Regions from separate parts of the Pseudomonas sp. PGPR N4 genome, predicted to be linked through region 1. Evidence: riboswitches for the same ligand, from Rfam matches in the RefSeq annotation. Region 1 holds a riboswitch; each other region holds the start of a gene.

What was found. Region 1 has a riboswitch for cobalamin ahead of AC58X1_RS04755 (TonB-dependent receptor). Riboswitches for the same ligand answer to the same signal wherever they lie in the genome.
Region 2: linked by a shared signal. The riboswitch ahead of cobO (cob(I)yrinic acid a,c-diamide adenosyltransferase) and the one ahead of AC58X1_RS04755 (TonB-dependent receptor) in region 1 are both predicted to bind cobalamin.
Region 3: linked by a shared signal. The riboswitch ahead of cobW (cobalamin biosynthesis protein CobW) and the one ahead of AC58X1_RS04755 (TonB-dependent receptor) in region 1 are both predicted to bind cobalamin.

The regions. Positions count from the first base shown of each region.
Region 1 is NZ_JCAUKV010000001.1:1,071,787-1,076,367, reverse strand. Features, by position in the region: gene AC58X1_RS04755 (TonB-dependent receptor) at 1-2,037, opposite strand, end outside; cobalamin riboswitch at 2,150-2,353, opposite strand; gene AC58X1_RS04750 (outer membrane beta-barrel protein) at 2,517-3,263, shown strand; gene AC58X1_RS04745 (GNAT family N-acetyltransferase) at 3,321-3,890, opposite strand; gene AC58X1_RS04740 (carboxymuconolactone decarboxylase family protein) at 3,968-4,312, opposite strand; gene lpxO (lipid A hydroxylase LpxO) at 4,458-4,581, opposite strand, start outside.
Region 2 is NZ_JCAUKV010000001.1:2,087,194-2,091,774, forward strand. Features, by position in the region: gene cbiB (adenosylcobinamide-phosphate synthase CbiB) at 1-475, opposite strand, end outside; gene bluB (5,6-dimethylbenzimidazole synthase) at 472-1,122, opposite strand; gene AC58X1_RS09380 (cobyrinic acid a,c-diamide synthase CobB) at 1,119-2,414, opposite strand; gene cobO (cob(I)yrinic acid a,c-diamide adenosyltransferase) at 2,411-3,022, opposite strand; cobalamin riboswitch at 3,142-3,294, opposite strand; gene AC58X1_RS09390 (hypothetical protein) at 3,445-4,023, shown strand; gene AC58X1_RS09395 (PQQ-dependent sugar dehydrogenase) at 4,105-4,581, shown strand, end outside.
Region 3 is NZ_JCAUKV010000001.1:486,097-490,677, forward strand. Features, by position in the region: gene AC58X1_RS02115 (cobalamin biosynthesis protein) at 1-329, opposite strand, end outside; gene AC58X1_RS02120 (CbtA family protein) at 329-1,018, opposite strand; gene AC58X1_RS02125 (CbtB domain-containing protein) at 1,029-1,214, opposite strand; cobalamin riboswitch at 1,314-1,537, opposite strand; cobalamin riboswitch at 1,655-1,851, shown strand; gene cobW (cobalamin biosynthesis protein CobW) at 1,954-3,021, shown strand; gene cobN (cobaltochelatase subunit CobN) at 3,025-4,581, shown strand, end outside.

The sequences.
Region 1 (4,581 bases):
GCGGTTTAGCAGGTTGTTCAACTGCAGGCCCAGGCGCACGTCAGGCAGCACTTGCCAGCCCAGGTTGGCATCGACCACGGTGTAGCTGGGGATGCTCTGGCTATTGCCGGTGTCGGCGTAACGCGTGTCGACATAACGCAGGCCGACGCCGGCATCGACGTCCTGGCCAAAGCCTTTGCTCAGCCACAGGTTGGCACTGCGTCGCGGCACATTGGCCGGGCGTTTGCCGCTGCGGTCGGTGGCAACGCCTGCCACGCTTTCATTGAAGTCGTCGTACTTGGCCCGTAGCAGCGCGGCGTTGGCCGACAGCTGCCACTGGTTGGCCAAGGCCAATTCGAGGGTCGCTTCCAGGCCATCGGAGGTCTGCTGGCCGGCCTGTTGCGGTTGATGGCTGACAGGGTCGTCGACCAGCAGCTTTTTCTTGACGATGTGATAAGCGGCCAAGGTCCACTCGCCACGGCCATCAAGAAAGCGCTGCTTGACGCCAAGTTCGGTCTGGCGCGCTTCGGTCAGGTCGAAGTTCATCTGTGCCGGGCTGAGGCTGACCAGGTTTTCCACACCGTCTTCACTGGTCGAGTACTGGCCGTACAGCGCCAGGTCCGGCGTCAGCGCATAGACCAGCCCTGCGCGCCAGTTGCCGCCGCTGAGACTGCGGTCGGTGCGGCTGCCGTCGACCAGGTTATCGCGCTCGATGTGGTTTTGATCACGGCGAATACCGGTGACCAGCGACAGCTGCTCAGTCAACTGCGTGCGGTTTTCGGCGAACAGCGCTGCGCTGTGGGTGGTACTGAACGAGCGCGGTTGCAGCGGCGTGGCGCTGACGAACTGGCCGGGCGCGGGCTGCCACGGGTCAATGTAGTCGTTGCCGATATCGTTGTAGGGCCAGTTGTTGGTCAGGCGGAAGCGGATCTTGTTGTATTCGGCGCCCACCACGGTCGTGCTGGCCAGGCCAAACAGGCTGTGCTGGAAGGTGAAGCTCTGGCGATCACCGATCTGCTCCTGGTTGTGCTTGATCTCGAGAAAGCCATTGCGCAGCAGTTGGCCGACGTCTGCGTCCCAGTTGTAGTTTTCGGCGTTGCGCCAGTGGCGACGGCTCTTGATGTAATAGAGCTGGTTGCTGGCGCTGACGTTGTCGCTGATAGCCCACTCGCTGCTCAGGCGGGTCCATTCATCGTGGTAGCGCAATTCGGCGTCACGCACGTTGTAGTTCTTGTCGCGCAGGCTGTCACGGTAGTGCCCGGCAATCAGCGGTGTGCCGAAGTAGTTCATCGGCTCGGCGTCGCCGCGTTCGTGGGCGAGGGTGAAACTCAGGTCTTCGTTGGCATCGAAGCGCAGTGCCAGGCTCAGGGCCAGGTTGCGTGAGTCGCCGCGGTCGATATGGCCATTGCCTTGCTGCTTGTTGATGGTGGCACGGTAGCTGAGGCGCTCGCTCAGGCTGCCGCCGCTGTCCAGGCCCAGTTGCTGGCGGTCCCATGAGCCGTAGCCCAGGCGCAGCTGGTTGTGGATCTCGCCTTGCACGGGCTTTTTCGGGATGACGTTGACCACCGCGCCGGTGGCGCCTTCGCCGTATAACACCGACGCCGGACCGCGCAGCACTTCGATACGTTCGACCAGCCATGGGGCGACCGGGAAAGTCTGGGTGCCGGCACCGGTGTACAGGCGCGCGCCGTCGAACAGGGTCATCACCGAACCATGGCCGTTGAAGCCGCGTGCGCTGAGGCCAGTGCCGCCATCGCCTGGGGTGCCGATGGAGGTGATACCGGGGGTGCGGGTGACCGCATCCTGCACGGTGAGGTTGCTGCGCTGCTGGATCTGTTCGGCGCTAAGGCTGCTGACACTGGCTGGTGTTTCGAAGGCAGTCAGGCCGAGGCGCGAGCCGGTCTCGCTGCTGCTGGTGAGGTCGGCGCTTGCGTCGCGGCGTTCGCTGATCGCGATAGAGGGCAGGGCGACGACCTTGCTCGTCGGCTCTGCGGCCACGGCTGGCGAAGCGGCGGCAATGCAGGCCGCCAGAAGAGTAAAGGTATTGGTACGGGACATGTCGTTCCACTGGTGCAGGAAGTAAGGATCCCGGTGGAAACAACGCAAAGACAAGCGGGCACGAACGCTGGGCGCACGCGCAAACCGGCCTGCGCCCGCCCACCGCGGGTTTGCCAACTGAAAGTTGCAGGCCGGTCTCCGGGCTTGCGAGGGCTGGAAACCTTCACCTTCCCGTGCACGGGCACAGTGGTGTGTCGAAGGTTTCACTCGCTTACCGTTGCGGGGGCAGCGCCGGACTAGTCATGCAGATGACGCACCGGCTTCCCGTTTCACCCTGCGCACGGCGGCGCAGGACACCTGAAACTGGCGCGCATCTGAGCATCGAAAGTGGCCTTAGTCAAACCTTGGCGCTAAGAAAAATTTGTGACGCATTAGAGGTTTGCGAGTTTTTACTGATTCTTTTTCGAACTTTTCACATTTGGTGTGCATCGAACCGCTCGATTGTCACAGAAACACCCACGTCATGGAGACCTTTACCAATGTCCACCCGTAACCTGTTGCGTCATTCTTGCCTGCTGGCCCTGATCGCTGCCCCGCTTGCTGCCAGCGCTGCGCCAAGTACCGATCCGCTGTTCACTTTCGGCCTGCTCGGCAGCTACGACAAATTCAAGTTCGAAGGCGGTTCTGAATCGGAGACCGATCACCTCGGTCAAGGTGGCCTGTTCGCCAACTATGGCAACAAGATGACCGCCGAATCCGGTTTCATCTACCAGATTGGCGCGGACGCCAAGTATGGCAAGAAGAGCGACAACAAGCTCAAGGAGGCCAAGGTTGATCTGGACCTGGGCTGGCGTGCTGCGATGGACGCGCGCAACTTCCTCGACTTCACCGTGGGCGGTGGTTATGACTGGTCGCGCTTCGAACCAGAGCTCAACGACCTGGATACCGAGCTGACCTACAAGTCGCCGTTCGCCAAGGCTGCCGTCGGCTACAACCACCAGTTCGATGCTTCGACGCTGCGCGTGGAAGTCGGTGCCCGCCGCACCCTCGACGGCCGCGCCAAGCTCAAGGTCGACGATTTCGGCAGCGACACCGTCGATATGAAAGACCGCACCAACCCTTATGCCGAAGTCAGCCTGCTGATGAACCAGCAGGGCGGTATGCCCATTTACGGCAGCGTCTACTACACCCGCACCGAGTACAAACTCGATGAAGAGTCGGATGCAGCCGACAATACCAAGCTCAAGCGTGATGAGTTCGGCGTGAAGGTAGGTCTGGCGTTCTGATTCAGCGCGTTAGCAGGGGGCCGCATAGCGGTCCCCGTTTTCTACGCAGATCCGCGGCTACTTGCCACGCCGCCGCGACACCCGCGCTTCAATGTTCTTGCGCCCGATCAGCAGCGCAGGTTTCTCCACCACCGGCTCATCCGCCAGCCATTTGTACATCACCAGGCAATCCACCAGCCCCAGCCGGGCATGCCTGTAGGCCTTGGGCAGGCGGCCGACTTCATCGAAGCCAAGCTTGCGCCACAGCGCTACGGCAACCTCGTTACTCGCCACCACCGAATTGAACTGCAACGCCAGAAACCCTTCCTGACGGGCAAGCTTCTGCGAGTGCTCGCACATCAGCCTGGCCACGCCACGCCCGCGTGCAGCCGGGCATACCATGTAACCACAATTACCCACATGGGCGCCGGGTCCGGCGGCATTGGCTTTGAGGTAATACGAGCCAAGCAGCTCGCCGTCCTGCTCCGCCACCAGCGTATGCAGCGGTGCCTCCAGCCACAGCTGGCGCGCCTGCTCGAAGCTGATCTGCGGGTCGAAGGCGTAGGTTTCGCGGGCCTGGACGATGCTTTGCAAGGTGGGCCAGAAAGCCTCGAAGTCGGCGGCGGTCATGGGGCGAATGTGGATCATGGCGGTACCTGCACGGGCTGAGCCGGCAAGTCTGGTGGTGCAGGCGCCGCCGCGCAAGTGCGGCGACGCCGACAGGCTTACTCGTCGGCTTTGCCCAGCGCATCCAGAGCTCGGGTCGAATAGACCAGCGCTGCTCCAGCGTTCATTGCCACGGCGACACCGAGCGCCTCGGCGATCTGCTCGCGGGTCGCGCCCTGCTTGAGGGCTTCCTTGGAGTGCACGGCAATGCAGCCGTCGCAGCGGGTGGTGACGGCAACCGCCAGCGAGATCAATTCGCGGGTCTTGGCATCCAGGTGGTTGGTCTTGGCCCCGGCGCCGCTGGCGGTCATGTAGCCCGAGACGGTGTCCGGTGAGAGTTGCTTGAGGTCGCCGATGCCAGCCATCAGCTGCTTACGGTAGGCGTCCCAGTCCATCATGCTCATTGTCTTCACCTTGTAGGGTTGCGGCAGGAGCTTTCAGGCTAGTCGAGTGGAGAGCGTTGGCGAGCGGGATAATAGTCGAAAGCGTGTTGCACTTAGGTAGCAAGCATTCAGCGCCGCCGGCATGACGGCGCCTTGCCAGGCTGCCTCAGATGTAGATGAACACCAGCACCAGCGCCGCTACCACCAGCCACTTTTCCAGGTAATAGCGCATGCGGTTGCGTTTTTTCAACGCCTTGCCACGCTCGCGGATTTTGTAGATGCGGGTGAAC
Region 2 (4,581 bases), 1.0 Mb from region 1:
CGGCGATGATGAACCAGAACAAAGCAGCAAACACTGCATCGCTGCCGTTCTCCAGGACTGATTCGCTGGCAGCGCGGGCGACGGCAGTTTCGTCCAGTTCAGCGGTCTCGCGGCTGACCAGGTAGCCGACCCGACGCCGGGCTTCGGCCAGATCACCGCGGCGCAGTGCGTCAGCCACCGGCATTACGTGCTCACCGAGGCTACGCAGCCCCAACGCACAGTACAGCGCCAGCACATCGACCAGCCAGCCGATCAGCGGCAGCCAGGACAGCAACAGTGCCAGCAAGGTCAACGGCACCACGGCCAGAAACCAGGCGCTGACGCCATGGCTGCGCCAGCCGCGACCACCCGCATTCAGGCGCTGCTCCAGGCGTGCGGCAAAATTGCCGAAAGCAACCAGCGGGTGGCGCCGTTTCGGCTCACCCAGCAGCGCGTCGAGGGCAACACCGGCGACGGTCAGCAAGGCCACGCTCATGCGCGTTCTCCCCATTGGTTTTCGTAGAGCATGGCGCTCAGTGGCTGTTGTTCGGCCCAGTTTTCCAGGGCCAGCATCGGTGCTGGGTAAAACGCCTCGACCGGGCCCAGGCAGAGCACCGCCACCGGCTTGGCATCGGCTGGCATGGCCAGCAGCTCGGCCAGTGCCTGCGGGTCGAACAACGATACCCAGCCCATGCCCAGGCCTTCGGCGCGCGCGGCCAGCCAGAGGTTCTGGATCGCGCAGGCGAGCGAGGCCAGGTCCATTTCCGGCAAGGTGCGGCGGCCGAAAATGTGCGCTTCGCGCTTGTCCATCAGCGCTGCCACCCAGAGCTCGGCGCAGTCGTTGATGCCTTCGACCTTGAGCTGCATGAATTCGTCGGAGCGCTCGCCAAGGGCTTCGGCGGTGCGCACCCGCTCCTGCTCGACCAGTGTCTGGATGCGTCCGCGCAAGTCGCGCTGGCTGATGCGGATAAACCGCCACGGTTGCATCAGGCCAACACTGGGGGCCTGATGCGCGGCCGTCAGCAGGCGTGTAAGCACCTGCGGCGCTACTTCGCCACCGGCAAAGTGGCGCATGTCGCGGCGCTCGCCGATCGCCCGGTACACCGCGGCGCGTTCGGCATCGGAGAAGGCATGCTCGCTCATGGTCGCAACAGCGCCGCCGCCGCGTGGGGGTCAGAGGGGAAATAGAAGTGCACGTATGAGGCCGTCAGCCGGCCCAGGCGGTACACCGCCTCGTTGCCGCGGCCGCCGTTGGGGCTGAGGCCACGGGCGATTGGCTCCAGCTCGCTGGTGGTCAACGAGTGGTGATAGGTGTGCCCACGCAGGGTGCCTTCGGGCAGTTCCACCGCTTGCAGGGCCAGTGCTGCCAGGCGCTTCTGCATCACCGCCTCGCCAGTCAACAAACCAACCAGCGCGGCGCGCTCACCGGCAACATCGGTCAGGTTTTCAAGCAGGTAGAGCATGCCGCCGCACTCGGCCAAAAGCGGCTTGCCTGCACTGTGGTGAGCGCGAATCGCGTCCAGCATCGGCGTATTGGCGGCCAGCGCATGGTGGTGCAATTCGGGGTAGCCGCCTGGCAGATAGAGGCTGTCGACCTGCGGCACCTCGCTGTCGTGCAGCGGCGAGAAAAATTCCAGCTGCGCGCCCATGGCCCGCAGCAGGTCGAGGTTGGCGCCATAGATGAAGGCAAACGCTTCGTCCTGCGCTACGCCAATGCGCACCCCAGCCAGCGAGGGCAACGGTGCTGGCAAAGCGGGGCCATCGAAGCTCACCGCTGGCGGCAGCGCTGCATCGCAGCTGCCAGCCAGGGCCTCGGCGGCAGCGTCGAGGCGCTGGTCAAGGTCGTTCAGTTCGCTGGCTTGCACCAGGCCCAGGTGGCGACTGGGCAGCTCGATGCCGCGCTCGCGCGACAGCCCGCCGTACCAGCGCAGGCCTTCGGTCAGGCTGCCTTCAAGTAGTTGCGCGTGGCGCAGGCTGCCAACCCGGTTGGCCAGCACCCCGGCGAACGGCAGATCGGCCTGGTAGCGTGCCAGGCCCAGGGCCAGCGCACCAAAGGTCTGGGCCATGGCGGTACCGTCGATCACCGCCAGCACCGGCACGCCGAAATGGCGCGCCAGATCAGCGCTGGACGGAGTGCCATCGAACAAGCCCATGACCCCTTCGATGAGGATCAGGTCGGCCTCGGCGGCAGCTTCCCAGAGCAGTCGCCGGCTCTCTTGCGCGCCGATCATCCACAGGTCGAGCTGGTACACCGGCGCGCCGCTGGCCCGCTCCAGAATCATTGGGTCGAGAAAGTCCGGACCGCACTTGAACACCCGCACCTTGCGCCCGAGGTTGCGGTGCAGGCGCGCCAGGGCTGCGGTCACGGTGGTCTTGCCCTGCCCGGAAGCGGGCGCTGCGATCAGCACCGCCGGGCACTGGCGCGGGTCACTCATAGTTCCACGCCCTTCTGCGCGCGGATACCGGCCTGGAAGGCGTGCTTGAGCATGCCCATTTCGGTGACGGTGTCGGCCAGTTCGACCATTTCCGGTTTGGCGCCGCGGCCGGTGACGATCACGTGCTGCATTGGCGGACGAGCCTGAATGTCACTGAGCACCTGGTCCAGGTCGAGATAACCATGCTTGAGGGCGATGTTCAGCTCATCCAGCACAACGAAATGAATCGACGGGTCCTGCAGCATTTGCCGCGATACCGCCCAGGCGGCTTCTGCCGCGGCGATGTCGCGCTGGCGGTCCTGGGTTTCCCAGGTAAAGCCCTCGCCCATCACGTGGTAGCGCACCTGCTCGGGGAAACGGCGGAAGAACAGCTCCTCGCCGGTGCTGTTGCGACCCTTGATGAACTGCACCACGCCGCACTGCATGTCATGGCCCAGCGCGCGGGCGAGCATGCCGAAAGCCGAGCTGCTTTTGCCCTTGCCATTACCGGTCAGCACCAGCAGCAGGCCGCATTGATTGGGAGAGTTGGCGATGCGCTCGTCGATGATCGCCTTTTTGCGCTGCATGCGCGCCAGGTGGCGTTCGTCGCGTTCGGGGTTGTCGCTCATAAGGTTCTCCGCAAGTGCCTGCGCGCGCACCGGGCGGCGACAGATCGAAAGGCAGGCAAACGGAGAACGCGCAGGCGCCGTGGCGCAAACCACAGTGAACTGTGCATCACCCTCCGTGATGCCGTTGGCAGTAACAGGCCGGTCTCCGGGCTCGTGAGCGCTACGTACGCGGCTCACCTACCGTTGCGGGGGCAGCGCCGGACTGGTACCGGCTTCCCAGTTTCACCCCGCCAGACCGCAGTCCGCAGGGCACCTGAAACACGCCGCGAAGGTTAGAGGGTTGCACCGGGAGCGTCAATGAAACAAGGCCGGTTTGGCCTGGATCAATGGCCGATTCGACAGTACAGCGCAGACTGCTAGCATTGATATCATATCGCCATCACTGTAGCTGACCGCGATAATCACAATAAGGAGTGCGCAGCATGCAAGGTCTGATCATCAACAACCCGCGCCTGGAGTTTTTGCGTCCTGCCCTGGAGCGCTGGGTCGACTGCATCGATCGCTTCGCCGAACTCAACCATGCCAGCGACGCGCCTTACTGGCATGGCGCAGCGGCCAACGTCGGCCTGCTGGCTGCGGCTGCCTGGCAAGCCGAGCTGGTCGCCCTGACCCAGTTTGCCAGCAGCAAGCAACGCGAAGAAGGCGAGCGCGAAGGCCGTTGTGACCTGGCCATCAGCACCGCCGAGGAGTCGATCCACCTGCACGCCAGCCAGCGCTGGCCGCGCATCGCCCGGCTCGACCTGACCGCCGCCCTGCAAGAAACCACCAGCGCCGCCAAGCCGATTGCCTATGCCAGCCAGCTCAAAGCCGGGGCGCTGTTCGTCAGCCCGTGGAAAGCCGGCCAGCACGCCAGCCCGGAAGAACTCCAGGACCTGGTCGATGACCTGCAAAAGCACACCACCTGCGCCGTGGCCTGGTACTTCCCGTACGCCTATCGCAAGCTGCACAACGAGCTCGGCCAGTATTTCCCTGGTGTTGCATTGCTGTTCAAGCAAGCGTGAAGCAGCCCTGCGCCGCGCCGGGTTGAACCTCGCCCGGCGCCTATGGTTCTGTATGCCATAGCCCTTGTCGAGAGCCCGCCCATGGACAGAATGCGCAGTGCCGTTGTGCTCGCCTTGCTCGCAGGCCTCGGCGGCTGCGGCGAGACCGCCAGCCTCAGAGTCGACGATGGCATCGGCCCCACACCGCAGTTACCGGCGCCAAACAAAACCCTGTTGCCAACCGTCAACGTCGCGCCGGCGGTCGGCTGGCCGCAGGGTGGCAAACCGGTTGCAGCGGCCGGCACTCAGGTTGCGCTATTTGCCGACCATCTCGACCATCCGCGCTGGCTGTATGTGCTGCCCAATGGCGACGTGCTGGTCGCCGAAACCAACGCACCGGCCAAGCCGGACGACGGCAAAGGCCTGCGCGGCTGGTTCATGAAACGAGCCATGTCCATGGCCGGTGCCGGCGTCCCCACCGCCAATCGCATCACCCTGCTGCGCGACCGCGACCATGACGGCGTCGCCGAAACCCGCAGCCGCTTTATCGAAGGGCTCAACTCGCCCTTCGGCATGGTG
Region 3 (4,581 bases), 590 kb from region 1:
GCACGCGCGGCCAAGGCCAGGGCGGTGCTTTCGGCTACGCCCCAGCAGCCGCTGTGGGCGAAGGCTGTAGCGGAGTGCTGGCTGAGCTGTGGGGCAAAACGCTGCAACTGCTCTGCGGGAAAAAACTGCAGCGCCAGTTGCAGGCGATCGGCCAGTTGATGCAGGCCCGCCTCGCTGACTTTCAGCTCGATACTGGCGATGCCCTGCACTGCATGCAGGGTTAAGCCAAGGCTGGCCAGACTTTGTTGCAGCAGCGCTTCAAGCAGGTCGGCGGGGCAGCCCTTGCGGCAGCCAACGCCGACATACACGGCGGGTAGCGGCTCAGACATCAAGTCTGCCGCGAGCGGCGGAACAACCACGCACTGAGCAAGCCCAGGGCAATCCAGAAGGCGGCATTGGTCAGCCACGAGGCGATCTTGAACTGGGTTGCCAGGGCTTCAGGCGCAAGACTTTCATGCACGCTCGGCTGCGGCGCGCCGATCACGTGTGGCAGCGCCAACAGCAGTACGCCGACTACCTTCAGCAGCCAATGCTGGGCAAACACAATCAGGCCCAGGCCGACCGCAGTTGCGGCCGCAGTGCCGATCCACCAGGTCTGGCGCTGGCCAAGGTCGGCTGCCGCCGTGCCCGGCAGCTCGGCCGGCAAGCCCAGCGTTGGCGCCAGGCAGAACACGGCAAAACCGGCCAGGCCCCACAGCGCTCCGGTGGCGACCCGGTTGGGTTCGCGCAGGCTGTACAGCGCTGCCAGCATCAAGGCAAAGCCGACTGCAACCACCAGGTTGCCGCCGGTGGTGGCCAGCACGCGCTGCCAGCCGTCTTCAGGCGCCCAGGCTTCGGCACTGTGCTCGTGGGCAGCAACGGCGCTGTCGCCATGCTCATGCTGGGCAGCCGGCGCTGGGCTCTCGAAGGTTTCCGCTTCGAGGATCAACGGGCTGATCCAGAAGCTTTGCAGCAGGGTCAGCAGCAGGGCGGCGAGCAGGCCGCTGAACCCTGCAGTACGGGCAATGCGCGTGATCATGCGAGTCTACTCAGTGGCAGGGGAAGGCAGCGCTGTGGCGCGTATCGTGGGCTGCGTTGTGCACCGCCTCGATGTGCGAGAAACCGGCGAAGTACACCAGGCACAGGCCAACCAGGCTGGCGCCGACGGCGATGACCAGGCGTTGACTGAGGCTGACGGGGGTGGCGATGCTGTGTTTGGCACTGGTGATGGGCATGACGCAATCCTCTGCTTGTTATAGGCAGGGGGCAAGCGCACCGGCCCCGGGCATGGATGGCCCAGGGCAATGCGACAGCGCCCGCCCACCGCGGGGTGTTGATATTCGACTACGCAGGCCGGTCTCCGGGCTCACGAGGAGGAGCAGGGCTCCTTGAAAAGCGTCACCTTCCCATGCCCTACATCCTGGCACAGTGGTCAAGACACTTCGCTCGCTTACCGTTGCGGGGGCAGCACCGGAGTAGTCGGGCTCTCCATTGAGGCCAGCGACGCACCGGTTTCCCGTTTCACCCCATAGGGGGCACCTGAACGCAAGGCGCTAGCAAACCATGCCGCAGCGGCGCGCTGCAAGTGACAAGTTGCACGCCAGCGTGCATTCAGCCGCCTATATATGGCAGATGACAGCCCCTAAAGCCGCTTGCAGCTTGCCGCCGGGGTGCGTAGCCTTGTCTGCTTCGAGGTTCTCCGGCGTGGCCGGAGCTAAGACGGGAACGCGGTCAAGCCGCGGCTGCCCCCGCAACTGTAAGCACTGATCAGGATCGACACAGCCACTGCGCCTTGCGCGGGAAGGCGTCATCCAACCGGCCCGGCGCCGGTGCGGTGCAAGCCAGGAGACCTGCCTCGAGACGATTTCGACTTTAATCCGGGCGGGGTGATCCGGAGGCGAACAAGCCCGGCTGTGACAGCCTGCGGCGCTCGTCCTGCATGCCCGCGCCATTCTGCCAAGGGCACACGCATCCATGAAAACACTGGCCAAACTCCCCGTCACCATCGTCACCGGCTTCCTCGGCTCGGGCAAAACCACGTTGCTGCGGCACATGCTCGACAACGCCCAGGGCAGGCGCATCGCGGTGATCGTCAACGAGTTCGGCGAGCTCGGTATCGACGGCGAAATCCTCAAACAATGCACCATCGGCTGCACCGAAGAAGAAGCCTACGGGCGTGTCTTCGAGCTGGCCAACGGCTGCCTGTGCTGCACCGTGCAGGAAGAGTTCTTCCCGGTCATGCGTGAGCTGGTGGCACGTCGCGGCGATCTGGACCACATCCTGATCGAAACCAGCGGCCTGGCCTTGCCCAAACCGCTGGTGCAAGCCTTCCAGTGGCCAGAAATCCGCAACGCCTGCACGGTCGATGCGGTGATCACCGTGGTCGACAGCCCGGCAGTGGCTGCCGGTACCTTCGCAGCGTTCCCAGACCAGGTCGATGCACAGCGCAAGCTCGACCCGAACCTTGATCATGAGTCGCCGCTGCACGAACTGTTTGCCGACCAGCTGGCCAGCGCTGACCTGGTGGTGCTGAACAAGGCCGACCTGATCGACGCCGAAGGCCTGGCCAAGGTTCGCGCCGAAGTCTCCGAAGAGCTGCCGCCGGCGGTCAAGGTCATCGAAGCCAGCAGCGGCCGCCTGCCGCTGGATGTGCTGCTGGGCCTGGGTGCCGAATCGGAAGCGCACATTGATGGGCGCCGAACTCATCATGACAGCCACCATGACGACGATGATCATGACGATCACGACCATGATGCCTTCGACTCGATCTCGCTGGATTTGCCAGAGGCCGATGAGCGCTTGCTGCTGGCGGCCCTCAACCAATTGGTAGTGGAGTTTGGCATCCTGCGCGTGAAAGGCTTTGCAGCCATCCCGGGCAAGCCGATGCGTCTGCTGATCCAGGGCGTAGGGACCCGCTTCGACAAGCATTTCGACCGGGCCTGGGGCGCTGACGAGGCGCGCATCACGCGCCTGGTACTGATTGGCCAGGAGCTTGACGCCATTCAGCTCGAAGCCCGTCTGCGTCAGGCTCTGGAAGCCTGATCCATGCACCTGTTGCGCACCCAGCCCGGTGGTTTTGTCCCGGACGACAGTATTGCCGACCTCGGCCAGACTGCCGCCGAACTGGTCATTCTGTGCAGCGGTGACTCGCACCTGGCGCTGCTGGCCGAAACCGCGGAACAGCTGCCTGGCGACTACCCCAGCGTGCGCCTGGCCAATCCCATGCAGGTGCAAAACCATGCCTCGGTCGACCTGTATGTCGACCAGGTGCTGCGCCATGCAAAGTTGATCCTGGTATCACTGCACGGCGGCGTTGGCTACTGGCGCTACGGCATCGAGCAGTTGGTCGAGCTGGCGGCGCGCGGTGTTCAGGTGATCATGGTCCCGGGCGATGATCGGCCTGACCCCGAGCTCACCGGTTTGAGCACGGTCAGCAGCGACCAGGCCGAGCGCCTGTGGCACTACCTGCGCCAGGGCGGCAAGGCCAACGCGCTGAATCTGTTCAACTGCGTGGGCAACCTGTGGTTCCAGCGCGACTATGCCTGGCAGGAGCCGGAAGCGCTGGCCCGTACCGTGGTCTACCACCCAGCCAAGGCCAGTGCGCAGTTGCCGGACTGGTACGCCGACTGGGATCCTGCGCTGCCGGTGGCGCCGCTGCTGTTCTACCGCTCGCACCTGCAGGCGGCCAACACCGCGTTCATCGACGTGTTCTGTCAGCGGCTGCAGATGGCGGGGCTCAACCCGTTGCCGATCGCTGTAGCCAGCCTCAAAGAGCGGGCCTGTCTCGATCAGGTTGAAGCGTGGATGGATGAGGTCCAGGCCGAGGTGGTGATCAACACCACTGGCTTTGCCTTGTCCAGCCCCGAGCGCCCCAACGCGCGGCCGCTGCGCCGGGATGTACCGGTGTTGCAGGCGATCTGCGCGCAGGACAATCAATTGGGCTGGGAAACCAGCGAGCAGGGCCTCGGCGGCCGCGATCTGGCCATGCACATCGTGTTGCCGGAGCTGGACGGGCGGATCATCACCCGGCCGGTCAGCTTCAAGGACCTGGCCTGGCGCAGTGAACGCAGCCAGGCGGATGTGGTGTGCTATCGCGCCCACCCGGAACGCATGGACTTCGTCGCCGAGCTGGGCCGTCGCTGGGTCGCGCTGGCGCGCTTGCCGAATGGGCAAAAGCGTGTCGCGCTGATCCTCGCCAACTATCCGACCCGCGATGGCCGGATTGGTAACGGTGTCGGCCTGGACACGCCGGGGGCGGCCTTGAACATCCTTGAGGCGATGCGCGCTGCGGGTTATCCGCTGGACGAGCTGCCGGCCACCGGCACCGCGCTGATCCAGCACTTGCTCGGCGGCGTGACCAACGACCTCGACAACCTCGATCAGCGCCCATGCGCGCAGAGCCTGAGCCTGGCCGACTACCAGGCCGCGTTCGCTCAGCTGCCGGCAGAAAACCGGGCGGCCGTGCTCGCCCGCTGGGGCGCCCCTGAAACAGACCCGATGTGCCGCAGCGGCCGCTTGATGGTAGCGGGCCTGCGCTTTGGGCAGACCTTCGTCGGTATCCAACCGGCGCGCGGTTATCAGGTTGACCACAGTGCGGTGTAC